DNA from 3 places in the Falseniella ignava genome. Region 2 is predicted to be linked to each of the others. Evidence: predicted binding sites of a transcription regulator. Region 2 holds the regulator's gene; each other region holds the start of a gene.

The links. The regulator CtsR, encoded in region 2, represses protease genes until heat stress. The targets are predictions, from matches to a motif close to TTGGTCAAAAAAGGTCAAANA.
Region 1: clpP (ATP-dependent Clp endopeptidase proteolytic subunit ClpP) is a predicted target of CtsR. The motif match lies at 2,064-2,084, and genes of this name have one in related genera.
Region 3: clpB (ATP-dependent chaperone ClpB) is a predicted target of CtsR. The motif match lies at 2,794-2,814, and genes of this name have one in related genera.

What each region holds. Positions count from the first base shown of each region.
Region 1 is NZ_PKHE01000006.1:2,139-10,339, reverse strand. Features, by position in the region: gene gap (type I glyceraldehyde-3-phosphate dehydrogenase) at 1-109, opposite strand, end outside; gene CYJ57_RS03300 (sugar-binding transcriptional regulator) at 137-1,177, opposite strand; gene clpP (ATP-dependent Clp endopeptidase proteolytic subunit ClpP) at 1,415-2,020, opposite strand; gene rpmF (50S ribosomal protein L32) at 2,138-2,305, opposite strand; gene CYJ57_RS03285 (YceD family protein) at 2,325-2,879, opposite strand; gene CYJ57_RS03280 (nucleotidyltransferase family protein) at 2,970-4,118, opposite strand; gene CYJ57_RS03275 (class I SAM-dependent DNA methyltransferase) at 4,130-4,894, opposite strand; gene rsfS (ribosome silencing factor) at 4,897-5,223, opposite strand; gene yqeK (bis(5'-nucleosyl)-tetraphosphatase (symmetrical) YqeK) at 5,256-5,852, opposite strand; gene CYJ57_RS03260 (nicotinate-nucleotide adenylyltransferase) at 5,862-6,542, opposite strand; gene yhbY (ribosome assembly RNA-binding protein YhbY) at 6,556-6,864, opposite strand; gene yqeH (ribosome biogenesis GTPase YqeH) at 6,875-7,984, opposite strand; gene CYJ57_RS03245 (YqeG family HAD IIIA-type phosphatase) at 7,977-8,201, opposite strand, start outside.
Region 2 is NZ_PKHE01000021.1:2,740-10,940, forward strand. Features, by position in the region: gene CYJ57_RS06695 (DUF1576 domain-containing protein) at 1-1,147, opposite strand, end outside; gene CYJ57_RS06700 (GNAT family N-acetyltransferase) at 1,274-1,723, shown strand; gene ftcD (glutamate formimidoyltransferase) at 1,720-2,616, opposite strand; gene yfcE (phosphodiesterase) at 2,740-3,258, shown strand; gene CYJ57_RS06715 (hypothetical protein) at 3,409-3,723, opposite strand; gene CYJ57_RS06720 (ATP-dependent Clp protease ATP-binding subunit) at 3,831-6,329, opposite strand; gene CYJ57_RS06725 (CtsR family transcriptional regulator) at 6,390-6,854, opposite strand; gene CYJ57_RS08105 (helix-turn-helix domain-containing protein) at 7,175-7,402, shown strand; gene CYJ57_RS06735 (sigma-70 family RNA polymerase sigma factor) at 7,706-8,201, shown strand, end outside.
Region 3 is NZ_PKHE01000003.1:84,984-93,184, forward strand. Features, by position in the region: gene trmD (tRNA (guanosine(37)-N1)-methyltransferase TrmD) at 1-706, shown strand, start outside; gene rplS (50S ribosomal protein L19) at 837-1,187, shown strand; gene CYJ57_RS02015 (hypothetical protein) at 1,320-1,766, shown strand; gene CYJ57_RS02020 (YitT family protein) at 1,787-2,743, shown strand; gene clpB (ATP-dependent chaperone ClpB) at 2,893-5,484, shown strand; gene CYJ57_RS02030 (AI-2E family transporter) at 5,593-6,822, shown strand; gene rpsB (30S ribosomal protein S2) at 6,990-7,790, shown strand; gene tsf (translation elongation factor Ts) at 7,902-8,201, shown strand, end outside.

The DNA.
Region 1 (8,201 bases), on a different contig from region 2:
TTAAGTCGTTGATTGCAACAATCTCAACATCTGCACCTACCTCATAAATACGTCTTAATGCTAAACGTCCAATACGTCCAAAACCATTAATTGCTAATTTTACTGTCATTCCATTTCCTCCTTAAGGATATTTATTTCAAAGGGTTTCCCCGTTTAAAATCTTTAATGCAATCGCTTCGTCACAAATTAACCAACTGTGACGTGGTGCCAAATGGAAGAATCCCTCCACTGCGTCAGCTTTTTCTTCACCAGCTACGACGGTAATCACTAAAGGAATTTGCTCTAAATCTTTAAACTTTAGGCCTATTCGAGGGTAACTAGCGACAATTTCTCCTTGGCGATTGTAGAAGGCACCAAACGCTTCACCAACCGCATGATAATCATTAATTTGATTTAGCTTATCGGAATTAATTTTTCTTCTCTCAGCCATAACTTTAGCTGTTCCGACACTGAGAATCAAACAATCTGCATTTTTACTTTTAGCGACAATTGAAGCAACTTCTTCATCGTTCATTAATATCTTTGATGTTTCAAGCGTGATATTTTCAGGAATAAATAGTGGAATATAACTTCCCGAAGTCCGCTGTGCCATCACATTTCCAACTGAGTTCGATTGAATGTCAATTTCTTGACCTAACCCTCCTCGTGAAGGAACAAATGTTAACTGACGATTTTTAGCTAAAGATAGATCAAACTGATGAGCTACTTTCGACAAAGTTGTGCCACCTGTTACAGCAATTGTATTATCACCTACTGGCAAATAATCTCCAAGTACTTGGACAACAGCCTTCCCCAGCTCATCAAATATCGCCGGATTTTCTCCAGCATCTCCCGGAACAACGACACAATGAGCAATTCCGAGTTTAGCTTTAAGTTGTTCTTGTAGCTGATAACATTGAGAATTGTATGTAATACTTAGTAAAGGATTTAGTATTTGGTAAATCCTTCGTCCTTCATCGGTAAGTTCAATACCCGACGGGCTAACATTAACTAGGTGTTGATTTCGTAAAACTTCGACTTGAGAACGCGTCACACGCTCGCTCAAATTAATTTTTTGAGCTAAAGATTTACGTCCGATAAGCTGTTCTCGATCAATCACTTGCAATATACTTAAACGCATATCAACTAATGAGGCAATCTCTGGAGCAAGTGCTTGAATTTCTTTATAATCATTCATCGACCTTCACTCCCTATAAGCAGTTGGTCAAATTAAGTCCAATGCGTAATCACAAATTAACATAGCCACAAACATTCATTTCTCACGGTTACAGTAACATAGTACCATTGATTCTGATTAAAGACAAGTGAAAAGGTGAATCGTTTTATAATATACTGGACATTAACTGTCCAATGAGGGAATGTGTACAAAAAAAGACTCCTTTCATCCAATTTTGGAATCAAAGGAGTCTATTGTTTATTTCTTTGATTTATTCAATTCTTTACTATTTTTCATAATACCATCGATCAGACCGTACTCAAGAGCCTCATCCGCATCTTTAAAATTATCACGATCAGTATCTTGTTCAATAACTTCTAAAGGTTGACCTGTTAAGTCACTTAAAATTTGATTTAAACGTTCTTTCGTTTTTAAAATATGGCGTGCTGCAATTTCAATTTCTGTTGCTTGACCTTGAGCGCCGCCCAGCGGTTGATGAATCATTACTTCGGAGTTTGGTAAAGCCCAACGCTTCCCTTTCTCCCCTGCTGCCAGCAATACTGAGGCCATGGATGCCGCCATCCCAATCACAATCGTTTGTACATCGGCATTAATAAAGCGCATTGTGTCATAAATAGCCATACCAGCTGTTACACTACCCCCAGGTGAATTTATATATAAATAGATATCTTTCTCAGGATCTTGGGCATCTAAAAATAATAATTGAGCGATAACGGAGTTTGCTAATTGATCATCAATTCCTCCGCTTAACATAATAATACGGTCTTTTAATAAGCGTGAATAAATATCATACGCACGTTCTCCCCGTGAAGTTTGTTCGATTACTGTTGGAATTAAATTCATATAAAAACCTCCTATCTTTGTCAACAATTATTATTTTACCTTAATGGTCAAAGAAAGACAAATTTTTTGTTTTAAAAATAAAACGACTAAATCTTTCGACTTAGCCGTGAAATTACATTAAATTACTTCTTTACCGTCATAGTAGCCACAATTCGCGCATACACGGTGACTCATTTTTAATTCACCACATTCAGGACAAACGTTCATCCCTGGAACTTGAAGTTTAAAGTGTGTACGACGTTTTCTCTTGCTAGCTTTTGAAGTTTTACGCTTAGGTACTGCCATTTTATCCACCTCCTACAATTTAAGAATCGCTTCTTTCTTGGTCATTTAATAATTGTTGCAAAGCGGCAAACGGCGAATCCTCAGATTGTAGGCGACGTTCACTTTGCTGCTCAATATAGTTGGCCTCTGTTATAACTTCCCAATCTTTTCCATGGGGAAGATGTGCTTCATCTTCGTCTGGACCATAGACTTTGGTAGGTATATTAATCAATATTAAATCCGTAACTAAATCAACTAAATCAATTGTATCATCTGTAATCACAACCGTTGTTTCTGCATAGTCTTCAATATTCCCATCATACTGAGCTTCAACATACCGTTCACTCACTGGAATCGTTAAGTCATACACGACAGGTTTCAAAGATAGACTTGATGGGAGAATTAATGTGACATCAATTTGCCCATGCAAGGTAACTTCGTGATTGTCATAGGTAAAATATCCTTTTAAACGTGGCTCTTTTTGAATTTCGAGATTAATTTGACGGTCGATTAACTCATCTTGAATCGAAATAATTTGATCCACTTCAACAATCGCTTCGGAACTATTTCTTATTTCACGAATTGTGTACTTCATAATATCACCTCTAAAGCAACAAGCTTTATTATATGGAATTCAAGCCTTAAAGTCAAGATACAGAACAAGTTTTTTCGGCATAATTCCAGCCTATTTACCTAAAAACGGAATTTTTTCGATATTTTGTTCATTAATCATGCGCTTCAGATTATTTTGATAGATTTGGTCTAGCGTCAAATTAAGTTGATAATAAGGGCTGACCTCACGATTTAACCGCGTAAAAATGGTTGTTTTCAATGATTCCATTCGAAGATGTACCCTACCTCGTGATGAAATTCCTAATAGACGCACTGTTGGCATCTCTTGTTGGAGATCAATCGATTGCTGCCATTTCTCATCAGTAAAATTCAACATAATCCGTAACAATTTACGCTGGATTGACGATCGTGTAAATCGCCGACTTGTTAACAATTCTACTAATTTATCGTAAGAATTCGCTTTTTGATTTGTTTCATATATATACTGACCTAAACCGTTCTTAACATCAAATATTTGTTCCAAACCACCTGGTTGATCACTCATAATCCGATATTTCAAATAAGGATAATAATCCTCTAGCACCACCCCTTGATCAACTTGAATTGGATAGGGAACTGCGATTATTTCACCTGTTGTTAAATAGTGCTCACGAATTTGCGTTCCAGACAGTATTGTCTCCCCGTCAAATGTTGTTTGACTTCGAGGGATTGCCATAAAGTTTACCTCTTTGTTCCATCGTTTCATCGATTGGATATATCTTACTGCTAACATATGGTTAGGTGCATTAAAATGTTCAGCCGCCACTTCTCCAAGATGAGCTTCAATACTTCTCGAATAAGCTTCCGGATAGCTGACGCCTGAGCTCATTTCTTTCTGTAGCGTCAAATCAATCATCGATTGATTGGTCTCAATCTCTTCAACAATCTTAATTAAAGAATTAAGATCCAAGGTTTCTACCCCAAATGCTAAAGTATCGATTCCCATGCCTGATAAAATTCGCATTCCCCAATCCGCAAAATAATCCGCCGATTGGAGCGAAGCAATGACTGGCAACTCCACGACGATATCAGCTCCAGCTTCAATCGCATATCGACTTCGAGTCCATTTATCCATCAATGTAAATTCTCCACGCTGCGATTGATTTCCTGACATTGCAACAATGATTGTCGCTTCCGGGAATTGTTGACGAATGACTTGTAATTGATACTGATGACCTCGGTGAAATGGATTATACTCTGCAAGAATTCCCACTTTTTTCATGGCATACCTCATTATTTATAACAACGGAAAAACCAACGGGGTGTCTCGTGATGTCGACTTGGATCATATATTTCTCGTCCATGATTTACATAGACTTGAATATCATCCTGCGCAAAACCTGCTTCTGTAAGATGATGCATATATACTTCTAACGGGTAACTACGCTCGACGAGCGTGATATTCGTTCGTTCATATAGATTACCGTTCTTTTGGATAAAAAGTGTTAAATCATGTTCCACTACAATTTCTTCTAGGGCTTCTGTTGGATAACTCTCCCAAAGTAGTGCGGTAGATTCATCATAGTCAAAATATTCAAAGCCATTGAAACCATAGCGGATATGATACGGTGTCCAAACATCAAACAAAAATTGTCCTCTCTCACTTAAATGTTGATAGACTTGATGAAACGTCTGACTTAACTGTGTCTCATCCTCTAAAAAACAAAGGGAATCTAAGAAACAAGTAATGACATCGTATCCCTCTACCCATTGATAAGCACTCGATTGCGTCATATCCGCTACTCTAAAGGACACATTAGAGTAGGGGTGAACCAATGTCTCCTGAGCTTGGAAGATCATTTCGGGACTCAAATCAATCCCAATAATTTCATCCGCTAATGCCCCCATCATTTCCGTTAAAACGCCTGTGCCACAAGCTAAATCAAGAAGTGTATATGGACGTTTATCCAAAGACTGCTCGACAAAAGTAATCCAGTCAAAGTAAGCTGATTCATCATTAAAACGTGAGTATACTTGGGCTAATTTTGAAAAGCCCATGGTTAATCAATCCATTCTTCAATATTTAGTTCAGGAGCATCTATCCAAATTCGTTCTAAACCATATAATTCTCGCTCGGTATTTAAGAAAACATGCACGACGACGTCATTTAAGTCAATCAACGTCCATTGCCCATCTTGTTTCCCTTCAACACTCAACAATTCATAACCCGCTTGATGAACACATTCGACAATCTCATCAACAATCGCTTTAACTTGTCGTCCGTTCCGACCGTGCATAATAATAAAGTAATCTGTTACAGGTGTTAACTCACGCACATCAAGTACCGTAATTTCTTGCGCCAAGCGGTCATGTGCATGTTGTACGATTAATTTAATTTTGTTTATTGTTTCTTCGATTTTTAGTCATTCCTTTCTTCCATCCAATGATTGTAGATTACAACACTTGGAGGATAAACATTTTTTTCTAACTTAACAAGATGAAGTAGCGTCTGTTGCATAATTTGACGGGTAGCCATTTTTAATGAATGATTCGCTACTTCCCTAGCCTTTTTTGCCTCTTCAAATGTTCTTCCCGGTTCAATATAATCTGCTACAAATAGCAGCTGACTTAAACATGACATTTCAACAGACCCAATTGTATGGTCCGAGACGGCCTGCAAAATCTCTTGATCTTTAACGCCAAGATGGTTTTTAGCATATTGAGCAGCAGCCGCTCCATGCCAAATGGCACCATTTCCATCGTAATCTGCTAGCGCCGGTTGGTATTGAATTGCTAATTGATACATTTCCTGTTCTGGCATTTCTTTACATAGATCATGTAATAAAGCACAGATACTCACCTGATTATATTCTTCGAAACCGATTTGTTTAGCTAAGTTGAGCGCTGTGCTTTCGACACTTAATACATGTTCAAAGCGTTGAGCTGACAATTGGTCTTTTAACAAATCAATCAATTCATCTCGTGAAATAGAAATAAAGGTATCCCACGCTCTCATTATACCCTCCTATGCTTGATCACAATATAATTGATGTTTATATATATAGTCCATCACTTCATTTGGCACTTGATAACGTATCGACTGTTCAAGAAACACTCTCAAACGCACTTCGGTTGAGCTCAAATCAATCATTGGAGAATCGATCCATATAATGGGATATTTCCCCGTATAAGCGGGCTGTCCTGGCCGGCGGATGCCAACAAATTGAACCAATTCAACTAACCGATCCACATTACGCCATAATGGTAAGTCGTTAGCACTATCGCTTCCCATAATAAAATAAAACTCATAATCTGGGTAGGCCTCTTTAAAATATTCCATCGTATCCACCGTGTAATTTTTACCTCCACGATGAACCTCATATGGCTGTACCTCTAATAAAGGATTAGATTGAATCGCCAATCGTACCATCTCTAAACGGTGTGATGCCGCAATCGTTTGCTTTCCTGGAGCATGTGGTGGCTTCGCTGTTGGCATCAGCCATACTTGATCTAACTCAAGTTGAGTTCCTGCTTGCTCTGCCATCATTAAGTGCCCCAAGTGCGGAGGGTTAAAGGTTCCACCTAAAATACCAATTCGTTTAGGACGAAATTCAGAAGTTTCAAGCTGAGTATTCGATAAGTAGACCGGTCGCAAAAAATCTTCGATATCAACATTTACTTCGTAAAGCGTTGACTCCTTTTTCATACTCGTCTCCTCGTTATCTTAGTGCGTTAACACGCAAACTCAACTTTTGATTTTTTGTTTGTCTGGCAGGACGATAGAGAATCGCTGTACTTCCGATAACTTGAATAATTTCTGCTCCCAATTGATTCGCAATCTCCGAAGTAACATCCTTTAATTCCTCATCTGAATTTTGTAAAATATGAAACTTTATCAACTCACGTTTTTCTAATGCTAAATCAATTTGATGAATGAATTCTTCCGTCAGACCGTTCTTCCCTAATTGAAAAAGCGGTTTAATTTGGTGTGATTCACTTCTTAAAAACTTCAATTGTTTTTTATTCATTGTTACCTCCTTAAATAATTGATGGTCGCTTAGTGACAGCAATACCTCTTGGTACCCAAACTGTTAAATTAATCGGAGCATTAGATGTTATCCATCCTAAACCTGATATATTTAAGTCTTCCTTCCCTGATAAACGATAGGACTGAGCTTTCAGCTCTGGAAAATCCTCTTTTTGATGTGGAGGATTTAACAACTCTCCGAGATGCTTTTCGTAAAAATCGCTAGCTTTTTCTGTTTTTGTACGGTGAATGTATAGGGATGAATTTACATACAAAGTAACTGCCGCTTTGTCTGCTTGTGTTTTAACATCGATTCTAGCTAATCCCCCTAAAAATAAAGTCTGTTCACTTTTCAGCTGATATGTTTTAGGTTTAAGCGGTTTGCTTGGCAAAACTTCCTTCAATTCATCACGGGATAGATAATGCGCATATTGTGACTTCTTAATAATACCCGGTGTATCAATGAGGCTATGCTCATCAGTCAAAGGAATCTGAATCATATCAAGTGTTGTTCCAGGATGATTTGAGGTGGTAATAATCTCACGTTCACCGCCGTAGTGCTGTATTAGTTGATTAATTAGTGTTGATTTACCAACATTTGTAATTCCTACAATATAAATATTTTTAGAATGGATATATTGTTCAATCAGTTCAACTAATGCTTCAATGCCAGAACGCTTCATACCATTTGTAATAATAACAGACTCAGGATACAGATGGTTTGAATTCATAATTTGGCGAACCCATTCTTTAACTTTGCTCTGGCGCGTTACTTTAGGCAATAAATCAAACTTATTTACAGCAACCGCAAATGGTTGCTCGCCAATCATGCGTTGAATCCCACTTATAATACTTCCTTCAACGTCAAAAACATCAACTACTAATATCACAAAAGCATCGTCTGAAGCAATACTTGATAATCGTTGAAGAAATAGATCTTCATCTAATGCTAAATCAATTAGCTCATTATAGTGTCTCAAGCGATAACAACGTTGGCAGTAGAAAGATTCTTGGACCAATCCTTTGGCTAATGCTGAGGCAGGTAAATAACCTAACCCTTCAGGGTCTTCAGTTTGTATTGTCGCGCCACAACCAATGCATTGGTATACTTCATTAGTCAAGTTGATCCCCCCAATCTGTATTTCGCTCAATTCCAACCCATTTTAAAGCCAATCGTTCAATCCGTCGATTCAACCAAGTATAAATATTGTCATTGGGCGCCGTTGGCTTCACTAAAATACTGCGTATTCCTTGAAGGTTTGCACCAATAATATCCGTCATTACTTGGTCGCCTATTGCGACGACTTTTTCTTTATCAATTTTCATCTCTTTTAGAAC
Region 2 (8,201 bases):
GGACAATCCCCACATTCGATGCAATCGCCTTATGGAGCATCCCTGCTAAAATACCTACCATAAAGCCATATTCTCCACTAATCGGGGCGATGGTCGTACCAAACAATCCAATCAATAATGACGTTGTATTCGATGTGCCATACATATTCAACATCGATATCATCATCACACCCAAGAAAATTGGCAAGCAATTTTTCGGGTGTTTACCAAAAGCACCAAAAGCGATGACGGTTAAAATTCCTCCGATTAGCGGACCGTTAATGATGCCACCATTGATTTTGACATAGGCAAGACATAGCCACGCCAAGAACCCCATATTGATTAAGACAATGCCTTTACCATAATCTTGAACATAATCGGAGGATGTTTTCCCAGTTCGAGTAAGCAATTCCCGGTACCCCCGCCAGCCTCGATTCACGATCAGACCATAGACGGTTAAGAACAGCCCCATTATCGCGACAAAGGTCGTCGCTATAGTATCATTTTCTAAATATAGATGGCTAACACTATCCACTGGTAAATCGAACATGCGCAGGGCTCCTCGCAAGGCTAAGCCAATCACACCAATTGTAAAGCCGATATTATACAAGTTATAGCCCTTGTGGAAGTTCAACATGTGCCCCGCTAACGGAATCACAATCATACCAATTAAGACTCCCACTAGGATTGCAGCAGGAATTGAGATCCATAGTGGCCACTCTAGTCCCAAAGCGATATAGCTGACCGCCGGCGAAATCCCTGTCACAAAGCACGCCACATGAACTTGTTGAGAAAATGGAATGCCTTGGTATTTCGTATAAAGATACACGCCCATAATTAATGGGATGGAGTTCAAAATATGCTTACCAAAAAAGCCAAACCCTAAAACTGTTAATAGTCCGGCAATTAAGATCCCCGTTAATTCGGATTTTAAATAATGGGCCAGCGCAACCATCATTAAATAAACTAACGCGCTATTGACAAAGGCAGCACCCACCCCACCAATCAACATATAATCACTAATCAATTGACTTGGAGACAGCGTAATTTGCCATAGTCCTTGTAGAATACTAGCCCCATCTTGCGCAAAGAACCCTGCCACAAGTACTAGAATACCCAATAAATAAAAATCTAAATAACGAAATGATGATTGCTCAACTTGGTTCATACTTCCACTCCTTCTTACTAGTCCCTCTATTATACGTTGCCTTAAGTATCGTGTAAATAGACCGGTAATCGCCTGAAGAATTTGTGCTATAATATTTAAAAATTCCGACATACGAGGAGTAGACAGATGGAAGCCATTCTTATTGATCAAGCCTTAAGACTCGTTCCTTATTATCCCTGCCCTGAAGTAACCCTCGAATGGTATCAAGATCCACAATTATGCTTACAAGTGGATCATACTACCACCCCCTATACACTCGAAGTCCTTGAAAAGATGTATCACTATTTATCGACCCACGGCCGGTGTTATTATATTGAATATTTGGGGCAACTCACTGGAGATATTTCTCTGCTAGATAACGGTGAATTGTGCATCGTCGTCGCTCCTGAATTCCAAAATCAACACCTTGGACGACGGAGTGTTCAAGCAATCCTTGAATTGGCTGAGCGTTGTGGTTTTGAAGAAGTCCATGCTAACGTTTATCGCTTCAATCACCAAAGCCAGCGAATGTTCGAAGCAATTGGCTTTGAGCGTGTCGCTGAAGAGTGGTATCAGTATCGGTTGGAACAGGACTAAATCAAATGATTTTCAATCACTTGCTGCTGATAATCGAATGTGTTCAGCTGTAAATAATAAGCTGCACTATCTGCTAATGCCTGACCAGGGGTTAGCCCGATAATCTCACTGCTTAATACCGAAACACCATATCGTTTTGCTTCGAGTTTGATGCATTCGAACACTCGGTAGAGGGGTAGCTGTTGCGTATCTGTCATATTCATTGAGACTTGTGCGATTTGTTGGTCCTCCAGCATCACACCGATCGCTTTACAGTGCTTAAAGCCCCCACTCGAACCACGGACAGTGCGCGCTATTTCTTGGGCAATCGATAAATCCGCCGTATTTAAATTCACATTGAAAGCGACCAGTGGCTGACGGACACCCACAGCCGTCACTCCTGCTGTAGGGTGAGGCACACTCGGTCCATAATCGGGCTGCCACTCCGGTTGTTGTAACTTTTGCGTCATTCCCTCGAATTCCCCTTTTCGGATTCGCGCTAAATTTCGGCGTTCTGGTACTGACGCCGCCGCTTCATACAGGAAAATGGGGAGTGCAAGCCCTTCGGATGCTCGCTCTCCAATACGCTTAGCGACTTCAACGCATTCTTCCGTTGTAATTCCTTTCAGTGGAATCAGCGGGCAGACATCCATCGCACCCATCCGCGGATGCTCACCTTGATGTGCGGTTAAATCAATTTGCTCCACCGCATAACGCATCAATCGTACTGCAATTTCCTCGATGCCCGCCGGATTGCCAATCAAAGTAACCACCGTTCGATGGTGGCTTGCGTCGGATGACGCATCGATCAATGTAACTCCTTCGACCGATTGTGCCACATCGAGTAACCCTTCAATAACTTTTGCGTCGCGCCCCTCACTAAAATTCGGCACACACTGAATTAACTGACCCATCTCGTCCCTCCATCACTTTATTCTTTCCTTGAGTGTAGCATATTCCTTCTAATAACCAAATGCGTTACAATTAAAGTAGCACGCTACTTCAATGTATAGCGTAAAATAGAATGAGGTGTGAATATGAAAATTGGAGTCCTATCCGATACACATGGTTCCTATATCCAAACGAAAAAAGCGTTAGAAGCCTTGGGTGATTGCGATTATCTCCCACACTTAGGTGATGTACTTTATCATGGTCCTCGCAATCCAGTCTATGCTACTTATGAACCGGCTAAGTTAGCTGAATTTTTAGTAGGACGTGACATTACTTTTATTAAAGGGAATTGCGACGCTGATGTGGATAGCATGGTTACGAAACAAGATTTGTCGAACAAGGAAGCATTGCTTCGTTGGGGTGACGTGGTCATTTATGCTGTCCATGGTTACGAAGAGACTCTTGAGGAGCGACTTGACCGTGCCAAATCACTCGGTGCCAATACGGTCCTATTTGGTCACAGCCATATCAAGTCAATCGATCAAATCGATGGACTGACCGTAATCAACCCTGGATCGACCACCTTGCCAAAGGATGGCAGTTGTTCATGCGCTCTATACGAAAACAGCCAATGGTCACTCATTTCATTAAGCGATGCAGAGTAGAAACCTCGGTGTTTCTACTCTTATTTTGTTTTAATTGGTTCTGCGGGAGTTTTAATGAGGGTAATTGTTCAGCTCTGCTCTTTCAGTTGAACAAACTTGGACGGATTGTTCAACTCTGCTCTTTCAGTTGAACAAAATTGGGCGAATTGTTCAGCTTAGCTCTTCGAGATGAACAAAATTGGGCGAATTGTTCACCTCAACACACCTCAGATGGAGTTCCACCCTCATTAACTCCAACTCAACACACCTCAGATGGAGTTCCACCCTCAATAACTCCAACTCAACACACCTCAGATGGAGTTCCACCCTCATTAACTCCAACTCAACACGCCTCAGATGGAGTTCCGACAACAATAACTCCAGCTCAGCCCTACTCAGATGAAGTTCCCACAACAATAACTCCGGCTCAGCCCTACTCAGATGGAGTTCCACCGGCAACAACCACCCCCCCGACTGACTGTTCACACTATCTCCACCTACCATTTGGCACAAATTCCGTGACCCCAACCAATTTTCCCCACATAAAAAAGCCCCAGCTTCACACTGAGGCTCAACTAACATTCGAGTGTCGCTTACTTCGAACGGTTATTGATGTTAATAGCGCCGGAGCGGCCGCCAATCGTAATTTGGTCTCCTAGCTCGATTGCTCCACTCAATAACATTTCACTCAATTCGTCTTCGATTTGTTTTTGGATCGCGCGACGGATTGGGCGGGCACCGTATTCTGGATCGAAGCCAGCATCCGCAATGATATCCACCGCTGTGTCAGTTACACGGGCAGAAATTTCAAGGTCTTCAAGACGATTGATAATTTCTTGCGCCTGAAGTTTAACAATTTCACGAATTTCTTCTTTAGATAGGGGTTTGAAGACAATCGTTTCATCAATACGGTTGATAAATTCCGGACGGAACGTCTTCTTCACTTCCTCATGGATTCGTGCCGCCATTGCATCGTAGTCGTTCGAATAATCGACCGCGCCAAATCCTACAGATTTGTCATCGCGCAAGGCGGTTGCGCCCAAGTTCGACGTCATAATAAAGATGGTATTACGGAAGTCCACTCGACGACCTTTACCGTCGGTCATATGCCCATCGTCAAAAGCTTGTAGCAAGATATTGAAGACATCCGGGTGCGCCTTTTCAACTTCATCTAATAGAATGACCGAGTAAGGTTTGTTACGAACTTTCTCCGTCAATTGACCTGCTTCATCATAGCCCACGTAACCTGGAGGTGAACCAACTAGTCTCGATACGCTATGTTTCTCCATATATTCTGACATGTCCACGCGAATCATATTATCCTCACTACCGAAAATGGTCGCAGCCAACGCTTTCGCTAACTCTGTCTTACCTACCCCTGTTGGACCCAAGAATAAGAATGATCCGATCGGACGATTTGGGTTTTTCAAGCCAGAATAAGCTCGGCGAATCGCACGAGAGACCGCACTGACAGCCTCATCTTGACCAATTACGCGCTCGTGCAACTCAGCTTCAAGATTAATTAGGCGCTGAGACTCTGCCAAGTCCATCTGCTGAACTGGGATACCCGTTGCTAAGGAGATCACCTCAGCAATATCTTCCTTAGTGACTTTCAACACTTCAGGCGAAGCTTGATCTTGAGCCGCTTCTTGGATTAGCCCGTCCATATCTTTCTCCAATTTCTTTTCTTGTTCACGAATTTGTTGAGCCTTCTCGAAATTACGCTCTAAAATCGCCGCTTCTTTCCGTGTATTCAAGTCATTCAAGTCGCTACGCAAACGTGTCAACTCTGTCGCTTCTTGTGTCGCATCAATCCGAACCTTCGCTGATGCCTCGTCCATTAAGTCAATGGCTTTATCCGGCAGACGACGGTCAGTCATGTAACGCATACTCATCTTCACCGCTGCATTGACCGCTTCTTCAGTAATCTCGACTTGATGATGTTGCTCGTATTTCTCTTTCAGACCATTAATAATTAAAATCGACTCTTCCTCATTCGGCTCATCAATCTGAACTCGAGAGAAACGACGCTCTAGTGCGGCATCTTTTTCAATATGTTTTTGATATTCATCTAGCGTTGTCGCGCCAATTACTTGGATCTCACCACGCGCTAAAGCAGGTTTCAAGATATTGGCCGCATCAATCGCACCTTCAGCCGATCCTGCACCAATTAGCGTATGAATCTCATCGATAAAGAGAATCACTTGACCATCTTGGGTCATCTCTTCGATAATCTTCTTCATGCGCTCTTCAAATTCACCACGATACTTCGTTCCAGCTACTAGCGAACCAGTATCGAGCATCATCAGGCGCTTGTCCTTAATATTATCCGGCACGGTACCATCCACTAAACGTTGCGCAAACCCTTCAACGACTGCTGTTTTACCAACACCGGGCTCCCCAACCAATACGGGGTTATTTTTCGTACGACGACTAATAATTTGGATCATTCGGCGGACTTCATTCTTACGTCCTACGACCGGGTCCAATTTACCAGACCGGGCTAATTCAGTTAAATCACGCGCTAGACTATCTAGCGTCGGCGTCGTTGAATCACTTGTTGCCCCTTCATTCCGCTGATTTGAACCATTGCCCCCTTGCGCACGACGACGTTGGCGACGCCCCTCTTGCCCATGCTCACCATGACCTTCAAGGCCAATCACTTTGTAGATTGCTTTGCGTAAATCTTGTAAATCAACCCCTATATTGTGTAACATCGCAGTTGCTAGAACTTCTTCTTTCAACATACCAAGTAACAAATGCTCTGTACCCACACGAGATACACCTAAACGCTTCGCATCATTTGATGCATTCATAATAATTTTCTTCGAACGTGGGCTGTATGGAATTACAATCTCACCGGCAGTTCTTGGCATGGCTGTCCGACCATGAATCATCTCTAATTCTTTCAATAGGACATCATACGTTGCGCCTGCTTCACGCAACACATTCCCAGCAATCCCTTGTTCTTCGCGCGCTAAACCAAGCAAAATATGCTCGGTTCCTACCGCTTGGTGGCGCAAGTAATAAGCTTGTTCCGCCGCATAAATCATGGCTTGCCTTGCACTCTCTGTAAATAATTCTTCAAACATGTTCTCACCTCGTTAAGATTTTATGTTATTGCAACCTCTGCTTTTCAACAGGGCATCGGTTTAATAAATATAACGCAATTGCATCAACATCTGCTTCAAAAGCATTGCGCGCAACTCATCCTCTTGCGTTGATAACCCCGATAAAAATTCCGGATCAATCATCGAGAACATTAAGATGGCTTCACGCTGATCAATAATCTCATCTTCCAGCAAAGTATTAATAATCGTAGTGGCATTGCGATAGGTAATAGCTGAGCCAATCAAGGCAGCCATCTCCTCAAGCGCATGCGCATCGTCGATCACCTCGACCTTTAATATACGGATATAACCGCCACCCCCACGCTTACTTTCTACCATATAACCGTGTTCCTGGGTAAAGCGAGTGTTAATCACATAATTGATTTGCGAAGGTACACAATCAAAGCGCTCCGCAATATCTGACCGCTTAATCTCAACTGTCGAGCGACTCGCTAGAATTTCTTTCAAATAAGCCTCAATAACATCCGACATACTGCGCCGTACCATTGTATCCCTCCTATCCAATTATTTCGATGAGCCATTCACTGACCTTTCTTGACCATTATATCATCTTCCATCCCTTTTGCAAATTAGATGCCTAGCGACACGCTTGACTCATCAAATTGAATATCTCACCTTCACCCCGAATCATTCATCATATTGAGCATATAATCAGAAAATATATCTCATCAAAGCCTATGGTATCGCTAAAGTTAAATTTAATTTTATTAAAAATAAATATTTTGTTGTTTTTATATTGACATATCAATTTACGCACCCTTACAATAGGTCTTAAGAAACCAGTTTCAACGAGTTAGATAAGTTAGATGAGAGGAGGTACTACCTTGAATATTGACTGGGTTAGGTTAGAAGAACTACTTGCAGAGTGTGACTTAACGAAATATCAACTTGCCGAACTTATTCATTATTCCCCAACAACAGTTTATCGATGTTTTAACGGTGAGCGCAATCCAAGCTATGATTTTATGAATTGCATTATCCGCGAGCTCGCGCTCACCCATAGTGAAATACAGGAAATATTCTTTGCTAACTAATCTCCTTGATACAAAGCAACGTGCACAATGCATGTAATTTACTTTGCTTTGAATTATGATGCTTTCACCATCATCAAGCTGTACTTCCCTTTAATTTAGACGGCATTCTACTCACACCAATCTTGCGATGTGACGTTCTCGCTAAATCTTCATCCACAAGAATGCCCGTCCGTGCGCATTCCTCGCGCATGACCTCAACCGAGCCTGCGAACCCTTCCCAGGCTCTTCTCTATTATTAATACTTCTCTCATATCAATCCCAACGCACCACATTAATCGATACAACCATCACAGGAGGTTATCTATGGATCATCAATACTACTACCACGAGCACCTATTACGTTTATTTGCTCCTTTAGTGTATAAGACGCTCGCCCGGTGTAATATTCATTCTGCGCATATCCATTATGACGACTACTGGCAAGAGCTGCGTATCAAACTCTTGCAAATTGCTCAAAACTTTGACGGACAGCCCCTTACTAATGACGATGATCGGTACCGATTCACCGCCTATGCTCAGCGAGGACTGTACTGGCACTTAATTGATTTGATTCGACGCGATCAACGGGTCCTCGCTCGTCAAGAGACCCCTGAAGACTTACAAGCATTTCTTGAAAATCTCAGCGAACCAGAGAACATTCATCAAGCACCCCCATCGATCGCATCAATGTACATTACACGCTTTATCGAACAAGCGCGCCATCATCTCTCAGAAGAAGAATATCAACTCTTCCTATTACTGACGACCGAAGTCGGGACCTATACCGAAATCGCTGAAATACTCGGAATCACACGCGAAA
Region 3 (8,201 bases), on a different contig from region 2:
TCTCACACTTTTTCCAGAGATGTTTGCACCGTTAGAGCATTCAATGATGAAACTTGCACGTGAACGTGAGATTTTAGATTTTCATTTACATAATTTTAGAGAGTATGCAGTCAATAAGCACGGTCATGTGGATGATTATCCTTATGGCGGCGGGGCAGGAATGTTACTCCGGGTAGAACCGATTGTGCAGGCACTCGAACAGATTGAAAATTACTCACATGCTCGGGTGATCCTGACGGATCCAGCGGGAGAGCCTTTTAATCAAGCCAAGGCTCAAGCATGGTCAAAAGAAGACCACTTAATCTTTATTTGCGGGCACTATGAAGGATTTGATCACCGCATTCGAGATTATATTACCGATGAAGTGTCTATGGGAGATTATGTGTTAACCAATGGGGAAATACCCACTATGGCAATGATTGATGCCACGGTCCGATTGATTCCAGAAGCCATTGGCAATCATCAGTCCATTCAAGAGGAATCCCATCAATCTTCTTTATTAGAGTATCCGCAGTACACTCGTCCAGCTAATTTTAGAGGCAAAGAAGTGCCAGAAGTCTTATTAAGTGGACACCACCAGCGGATTGAAGCATGGCGTCGTCAAGAAGCCTTACGTCGAACCTATTTGAATCGACCTGATTTACTCGAAACGGCCAAATTAACGGAAGAAGAGAAAAAATGGCTAGAAAGTCTGTCTGCTCACTAATTTACCCTTTACATTAAAAGAAAATTCTGTATAATAAACTAAGTAGTCTAAAGGACTATGCTATCACGATAATCCGCTAAATTATGATTGAATTAATTTATGATTGTTTGTCGGAAGGAGAAGAAAATATATGAGTATCAATCCAATTATTGCTAAAATCTCTGAAGGACAATTACGTTCTGATATTCCAGAATTCCGTCCTGGAGATAACGTGCGTGTTCACGCATTAATCGTTGAAGGTGAGCGCGAGCGTGTGCAAATCTTCGAAGGTTTAGTCATTAAACGTCGTGGACATGGTATTAGTGAAACTTACACTGTTCGTAAGATTTCTAACGGTGTAGGTGTTGAACGTACTTTCCCAGTACATACACCACGCGTTGCAAAGATTGAAGTAACACGTCGTGGTAAAGTACGTCGTGCTAAGTTATACTACATTCGTAACTTATCAGGTCGTTCTGCACGTATTGCTGAGCGTCGTTAATCAAATCAATCAACATCCCAGGAAACTGGGATGTTTTTTGTTGTTGGATTCTCATCTGTTTGTTATGAAATGGATACACTTGCTTTGAATTTAATGGTATACTGAAATCACTATTATTATTGGAGGCTGAATATGTCTATAATTCATGAGCATTTCGAAGAAAAATTAAATGAGCTTGATATTCCTTTTAATTCGATGGAAATTGAAGAAGGGCATCGACTATATCGGGTGACCTATCGACTGACAAAAGAACGTGTACTTGTCGCAGAAATTATTATTCAACAGGCAGACATGCCATACGTTGATAGTCAAATTATTTTCCGCCATGTTCACTTACTCACAGAACGTAGTAAGGAAGCGACCGCACTCACCACAATTAATCAATTAAATGAAATGAAAACAGGTTATTATGCACTACATTTAGCAGGTGATGGGGAAATCTTCTTGCGTACGTTGATGCGAGTGGGAGAAGATATTGAACCATTATACCAAACTTTAGTAATGGGATCGCAAATTGCGAAAGGATTGCAAAAAGATTTAATCGCGAACCTGGGCGAATCAGGTTCAATTACAAATTAGAGTAGAGGATTAAAAGACAAATGTTAGGAAGAATTACGAATAAGTATCCATTCGTGGAAAATATTGTCGCATTACTGGTCGTGTTGTTTTCTTCAATCGTTTATTCAATTGCCATGAATAAATTTCTATTACCAGGGCATATTTATTCCGGAGGATTAATGGGGTTTGCCCAAATTTTAAGTTATTTTATTAATCATTACACGCCTTGGGCGAATATGATTTTACCTGGTCAATTGAACTTAATACTGAACATTCCAATTATTACCTTAGCGTTTATAAAATTAGGTAAACGATTCACCTTTTTAACGCTTTGTGTGGTGTTCGGGATTTCATTTTTCTCATCCATTATTCCAGTGACGCAAGTTTCTGAAAATCCATTACTTAATGGGATTATGGGGGGCGTTCTCGGAGGTATTGCAGTGGGGACGGCCGTTCGTTTTGGTCTTTCAGCTGGGGGAACGGATATTATTTCAGTGGTAGTATTCCGCGCAACTGGGGTCAACGTCGGATCGGTAAACTTATTAATTAACTTAATTATTATCTCTTTTGCTGGAAATATTTATAGTTGGGAATATGCACTTTATACCTTAATTTCCATGTATGCGTCAGCACGCTGTATTAACTTCATTCATACCAATGAGAAGCGCTTAACGGTCTTTATTGTGACCGATCATGTGGACGCCGTACTCGACAGCATCTTTGCCCGACTTCGCCGTGGGGTGACCATTCTTGATGGGCGCGGAGGCTATAGTCGAGAACCTAATAGCACCTTAATGATTGTAGTTAACCAGTATGAGTTATATGATTTACAGATGGCGATTGCGCAAGGAGATCCAGAAGCATTTGTTAATATCATTCAATCTACTCGAGTCATCGGTAACTTCTTGAATAAACAACAACAAGATAAGCATCGCTTTGAACTCAAATATTACCAACAACTTGAAGCGGAGCGCAAACTTAAGCGACATCATCATTAATCATTACAGACTGCAGGATACGTCCTGCAGTTTTTTTAACCATAAAAATAAAGGTCAAATAAAGTCAAAATATTATTGACCAATCTTGACCTTTTTGGTATACTAAGGTCAGTCGATGAACGACAGAAAAAAATAAGGTGGTGAACAGGATGGAACAATATACGACACTGGTGCAACAAACAATAGCGGATGCGCAACAAATTGCCCAGACACGTCATCATCAAGCGATTGATATTGCGCATGTGTGGCGCGTACTCATGCAAAGTGATCATTATGCATATCAACTCTACCAAGATTTACAAGTTCCGATGGATGGATTAAAACAAGTCGTCGAGCAAGAGTTAGATAAAATAGCCGTAGTCACCGGCAGCAATATTCAATACGGACAGACTATTTCACAAAATTTAAATCGATTATTACAAGATGCAAACCAAATTGCAACGGAAAAAGGAGATACCTATCTCTCGATAGACGTCCTGTTATTGGCTTTGTATCGTCAACCAAATCAACCAATTACGCAATATTTAGTAGAACATGGTATTACGGAAGAAATTTTAAATGAAAAAATTGAAACATTGAGAGGAGGGGAGTCTGTGAACTCACCAAACCAAGAAGCAACTTATGATGCCTTAAAACAATATGCAATTAACTTAAATGAAGCGATGAAATCGAACAAGAGCGATCCGATTATCGGACGGGACGAAGAGATTCGAGATGTGATTCGAATTCTCTCAAGAAAAACTAAAAATAATCCAATCTTAATCGGGGATCCGGGGGTTGGTAAGACCGCGATTATCGAAGGCTTAGCTCAACGGATTATTCGAAACGATGTGCCAGAGAATTTAAAAGGCAAAGTAATCTATAGCTTGGATATGGGGGCTTTGATTGCGGGCGCCAAATATCGCGGCGAATTTGAAGAGCGTTTGAAAGCTGTCTTAAAAGAAGTGAAAAATGCGGATGGTGAAATCATTCTCTTTATTGATGAGATCCATACCATTGTTGGAGCTGGTAAGACAGAAGGTTCGATGGATGCAGGGAACTTACTTAAACCAATGCTCGCTCGTGGAGAATTGCATTGTATCGGAGCCACAACCATTGAAGAATATCGCCAAAACTTTGAAAAAGACAAAGCTTTGGAACGTCGTTTCCAACGCGTGATGGTGAAAGAACCGAATGTTGAAGATACGATCTCTATCTTGAGAGGATTGAAAGAACGTTTTGAAATTCATCATGGGGTTAATATTCATGACAATGCGTTAGTCGGAGCAGCCGTCTTATCCGATCGCTATATTACCGATCGTTTCTTACCTGACAAAGCGATTGACCTAGTAGATGAAGCGTGTGCGACCATCCGAATGGAATTAAACTCTGTGCCAACAGAAATTGACCAAGTCAATCGTCGTCTGATGACGTTAGAAATTGAAGAAGCTGCTTTGAAGAAAGAATCAGATAAAGCAAGTATGAAACGTCTGGAAGACCTTAAAGAAGAGATTGCAAACTTACGCGAAGAAGCAAGCCAACTCAAAGCACGTTGGGAAGTTGAGAAAGCAGCAACTAATCAAGTCCGTGATAAACGGGAAGAACTTGATGAAGCACGTCGTGAATTAGAAAATGCCCAAGCTCAATATGATTTAGAGCGGGCAGCGCAACTGCAACATGGTGTCATTCCAGGACTTGAAAAAGAATTAGCGGATTTAGAAGAACATCAAGCTGAAGAATACGTTGATTCACGCTTAACCCAAGAATCGGTTACAGAAGAAGAAATTGCAAAAGTTGTTGGTCGGATTACCGGGATTCCTGTCAATAAAATTGTTGAAGGGGAACGAGCTAAATTGCTAACACTCGATGAAACTTTAAAAGAACGAGTAATCGGACAAGATGAAGCGGTGAATAAAGTCTATGAAGCCGTCTTAAGATCGCGAGCAGGCATCCAAGATCCACGGAAACCGATTGGCTCCTTCCTATTCTTAGGACCTACTGGAGTTGGTAAGACGGAATTAGCAAAAGCATTGGCTGAAGCACTCTTTAATTCAGAAGATCATATGATCCGAATTGATATGAGTGAGTATATGGAAAAACATACCGTATCACGCTTAGTGGGAGCACCTCCAGGCTATGTAGGACATGAAGAAGGAGGACAATTAACCGAAGCAGTACGTCGTAGCCCATATACGATTGTACTTCTTGATGAGATTGAAAAAGCTCACCCAGATGTCTTTAATATTTTATTACAAGTACTGGATGATGGTCGATTAACCGATTCGAAAGGGCATTTAGTTGACTTTAAAAATACGGTCATCATTATGACAAGTAACATCGGTAGTCATTTGCTCTTAGATGGATTGAATGAAGATGGGACCATCGAAGAAAGTGCACAAAATGCGGTTCAAGCTGAACTTAAAGCACACTTTAAACCTGAATTTTTAAATCGTATCGATGATACCGTGCTATTCAAACCATTAACAAGAGAAGATATGACAGGCATTGTCCATAAGATGATTAACCAATTGACCTTACGTCTTGAAGGACAAGATATTCATCTTCAAATGGAGCCGTCTGCGATTGATTGGATCGCTGATAATGGTTATGACCCAATTTACGGAGCACGTCCGCTTGAGCGCTTTATTACACGAGAATTGGAGACGCCGCTTGCTAAACGCATTATTGCTGGCGAGGTTCCTCCACATGCGACGGTGGATGTCGAACTTAGTGAACATCAGTTAGATTTTAAATTAATCTAATAGAATGACTCAGACTGGTAGTTTTTCTGCCAGTCTGTTGTTTTTTTGATTGAAATTTATGTTTTTTTCAGTTAGTTTATACATATTAGAATAGAAAGGAGGAATCAGATGTCATTCTTTCGTGAACCAGAAAAGACAGAAAAATCTATTATTAAAATTATTTTATTCAGTGGCTTGTTGTTTCTTTTAATCCGTTATTTTGGTAACGTCCTAGCGACATTTAATCATTTAATTGCGGTATTAATGCCAATTATTATTGGCGCCGCGATGGCTTATATTTTAAATATTCCGATGACTAAGATTGAGGAAATTTATTTCCCGGACCGTGAGGATACTTGGGTAAAACGAACACGGCGACCTGTAAGTATTGCAACGTCGATCATTGTTATTTTACTCTTTATCTTTTTAGTATTTTACTTAGTTATTCCCCAATTAATTGGGGTTATCTCAATGATTATTAATACTTTACCGAATTTCATCATGAGCATACGGGATTGGGGAATGTCGCTTGAAGAACGTTTCCCACAATTACAAGAAGTATTGGGACAGCTAAACTTCAATTGGAATAGTATTACACAAAATGCAATCAGTTTCTTGAACTCCATCACTAGTAACGTCATCGATGGAACCATTTCAACGATTGGGAATACGGTAGGTTTTATTTTCAATTTCTTTTTATCCTTTGTTTTAAGTATTTTTATGCTTTCGAATAAAGAGAAGTTACAATATCAACTCGTATTATTATCCGAGACTTATCTGCCTTCACGTTTACATAATCAAATTATGTATGTAGCACGTATTTTAAATGATTCATTCAAAGGCTTCTTTGTTGGAACACTTACTTCCGCAACGATTGAAGGGGTTATGGTTGCTGTAGGTTTATTCCTACTGCGCTTCCCATACCCGGCAATGCTTGGGGTCCTAACCGGAGTTACAGCACTCATCCCTTATATTGGGGCATTTATTGCAACAGGAATTGGTTTCATGTTGATTTTTGTCCAATCGCCGATTCAAGCGTTAGGATACGTAGTCTTTATGATTATGGTGAACCAGATCGAAGGAAATTTACTTTATCCACGTGTCGTGGGAGATTCGATTGGCCTCCCTGCGCTATGGGTTATTGTTGCCGTGACCATTGGTGGGGGATTATTCGGAATTCCGGGGATGATTCTTTTTGTTCCATTGTTCTCGGCTCTATCTGCGATTATCCACCGCGACATAGCCTATCGTCGTGATCGTGGCGCTTCAATTTCGCCCGAACAAGAATTATCCGAAGTCATGAAGAACAGTTCGGAACTTTATCGTGAAAAAGAAGTCAAAAACGATGAAAAAAATTAACAAACACCTTGATAAGGCTTGTAATCCACGTCTATTTAAGGTATGATTACTAACGGTGTTAAAACACCAAATTCACACGAATAAGGATGATTTACTGGGTACTCTCACGAGTCAGTGAATGAGATGAATTATTCGGAGGAAAATAAAAACCAAAAAGGAGAAATATTATGGCAGTTATTTCAATGAAACAATTGTTAGAAGCCGGTGTTCATTTCGGACACCAAACACGTCGTTGGGATCCAAAAATGAAACCTTACATCTTTACAGAGCGTAATGGTATCTACATTATCGATTTACAACAAACCGTGAAATTAGTTGACAAAGCATACAACTTTGTACGTGATGAAGTCTCAAATGGTGGAATTGTATTATTCGTAGGAACGAAGAAACAAGCAGCTCAATCCATTGAAGAGCAAGCGAAACGTTCAGGACAATATTACATCAACCATCGTTGGTTAGGTGGATTGTTAACGAACTGGGAAACCATCCAACAAAGTATTAAACGTCTAAAACGCATTGAAGAAATGGAACAAGACGGAACTTTCGATGTATTACCTAAGAAAGAAGTTCAAGAATTACGTAAAGAATTAGATCGTTTAGAGCAAAACTTAGGCGGAATTAAAGATATGCCACGCTTACCAGACGTGATCTACATTGTAGACCCACGTAAAGAGCAAATTGCAGTGAAAGAAGCACGCAAATTAAATATTCCACTTGTAGGAATGGTTGACACAAACTGTGACCCTGAAGAAGTGGATTATGTGATTCCATCTAACGATGATGCAATTCGTGCTATCAAATTAATTACAACAGCAATCGCTGATGCAGTGGTTGAAGGTAATCAAGGTGTAAGCCATGAAGAAGGTAGCGAAGAGTCTTCAGATAAAGATTTCTTTGATAACTTATTCGAATCAGAAGAATCAACAGAAGAAACAAATGAAGAGTCGACTGAGGAATCAGCAGAATAATTTATAAGTAACGAAGATACTGTCTTAATTCAGGACGCATGCACAGGTAGAGGTACCTAGCCCTGTGTTAAGACAGTTTTTATTAAGATAAAATTTATAGGAGGAACTCAAATGGCAAAAATTACAGCGCAATTAGTTAAAGAGTTACGTGATTTAACCGGTGTAGGTATGATGGATGCGAAGAAAGCTCTCGTTGAAGTAGAAGGCGACATCGAGAAAGCAATCGACCACCTACGTGAAAAAGGACTAGCAAAGGCTGCTAAGAAAGCAGACCGTATTGCGGCTGAAGGTTTATCTGCGATGGCAATTGATGGAAATCACGCAGCAATCGTTGAAATCAACTCAGAAACAGACTTCGTTTCTAAGAACGAAAAATTCGTTAAATTAGTTGATGATATTGCTCAAGCTTTA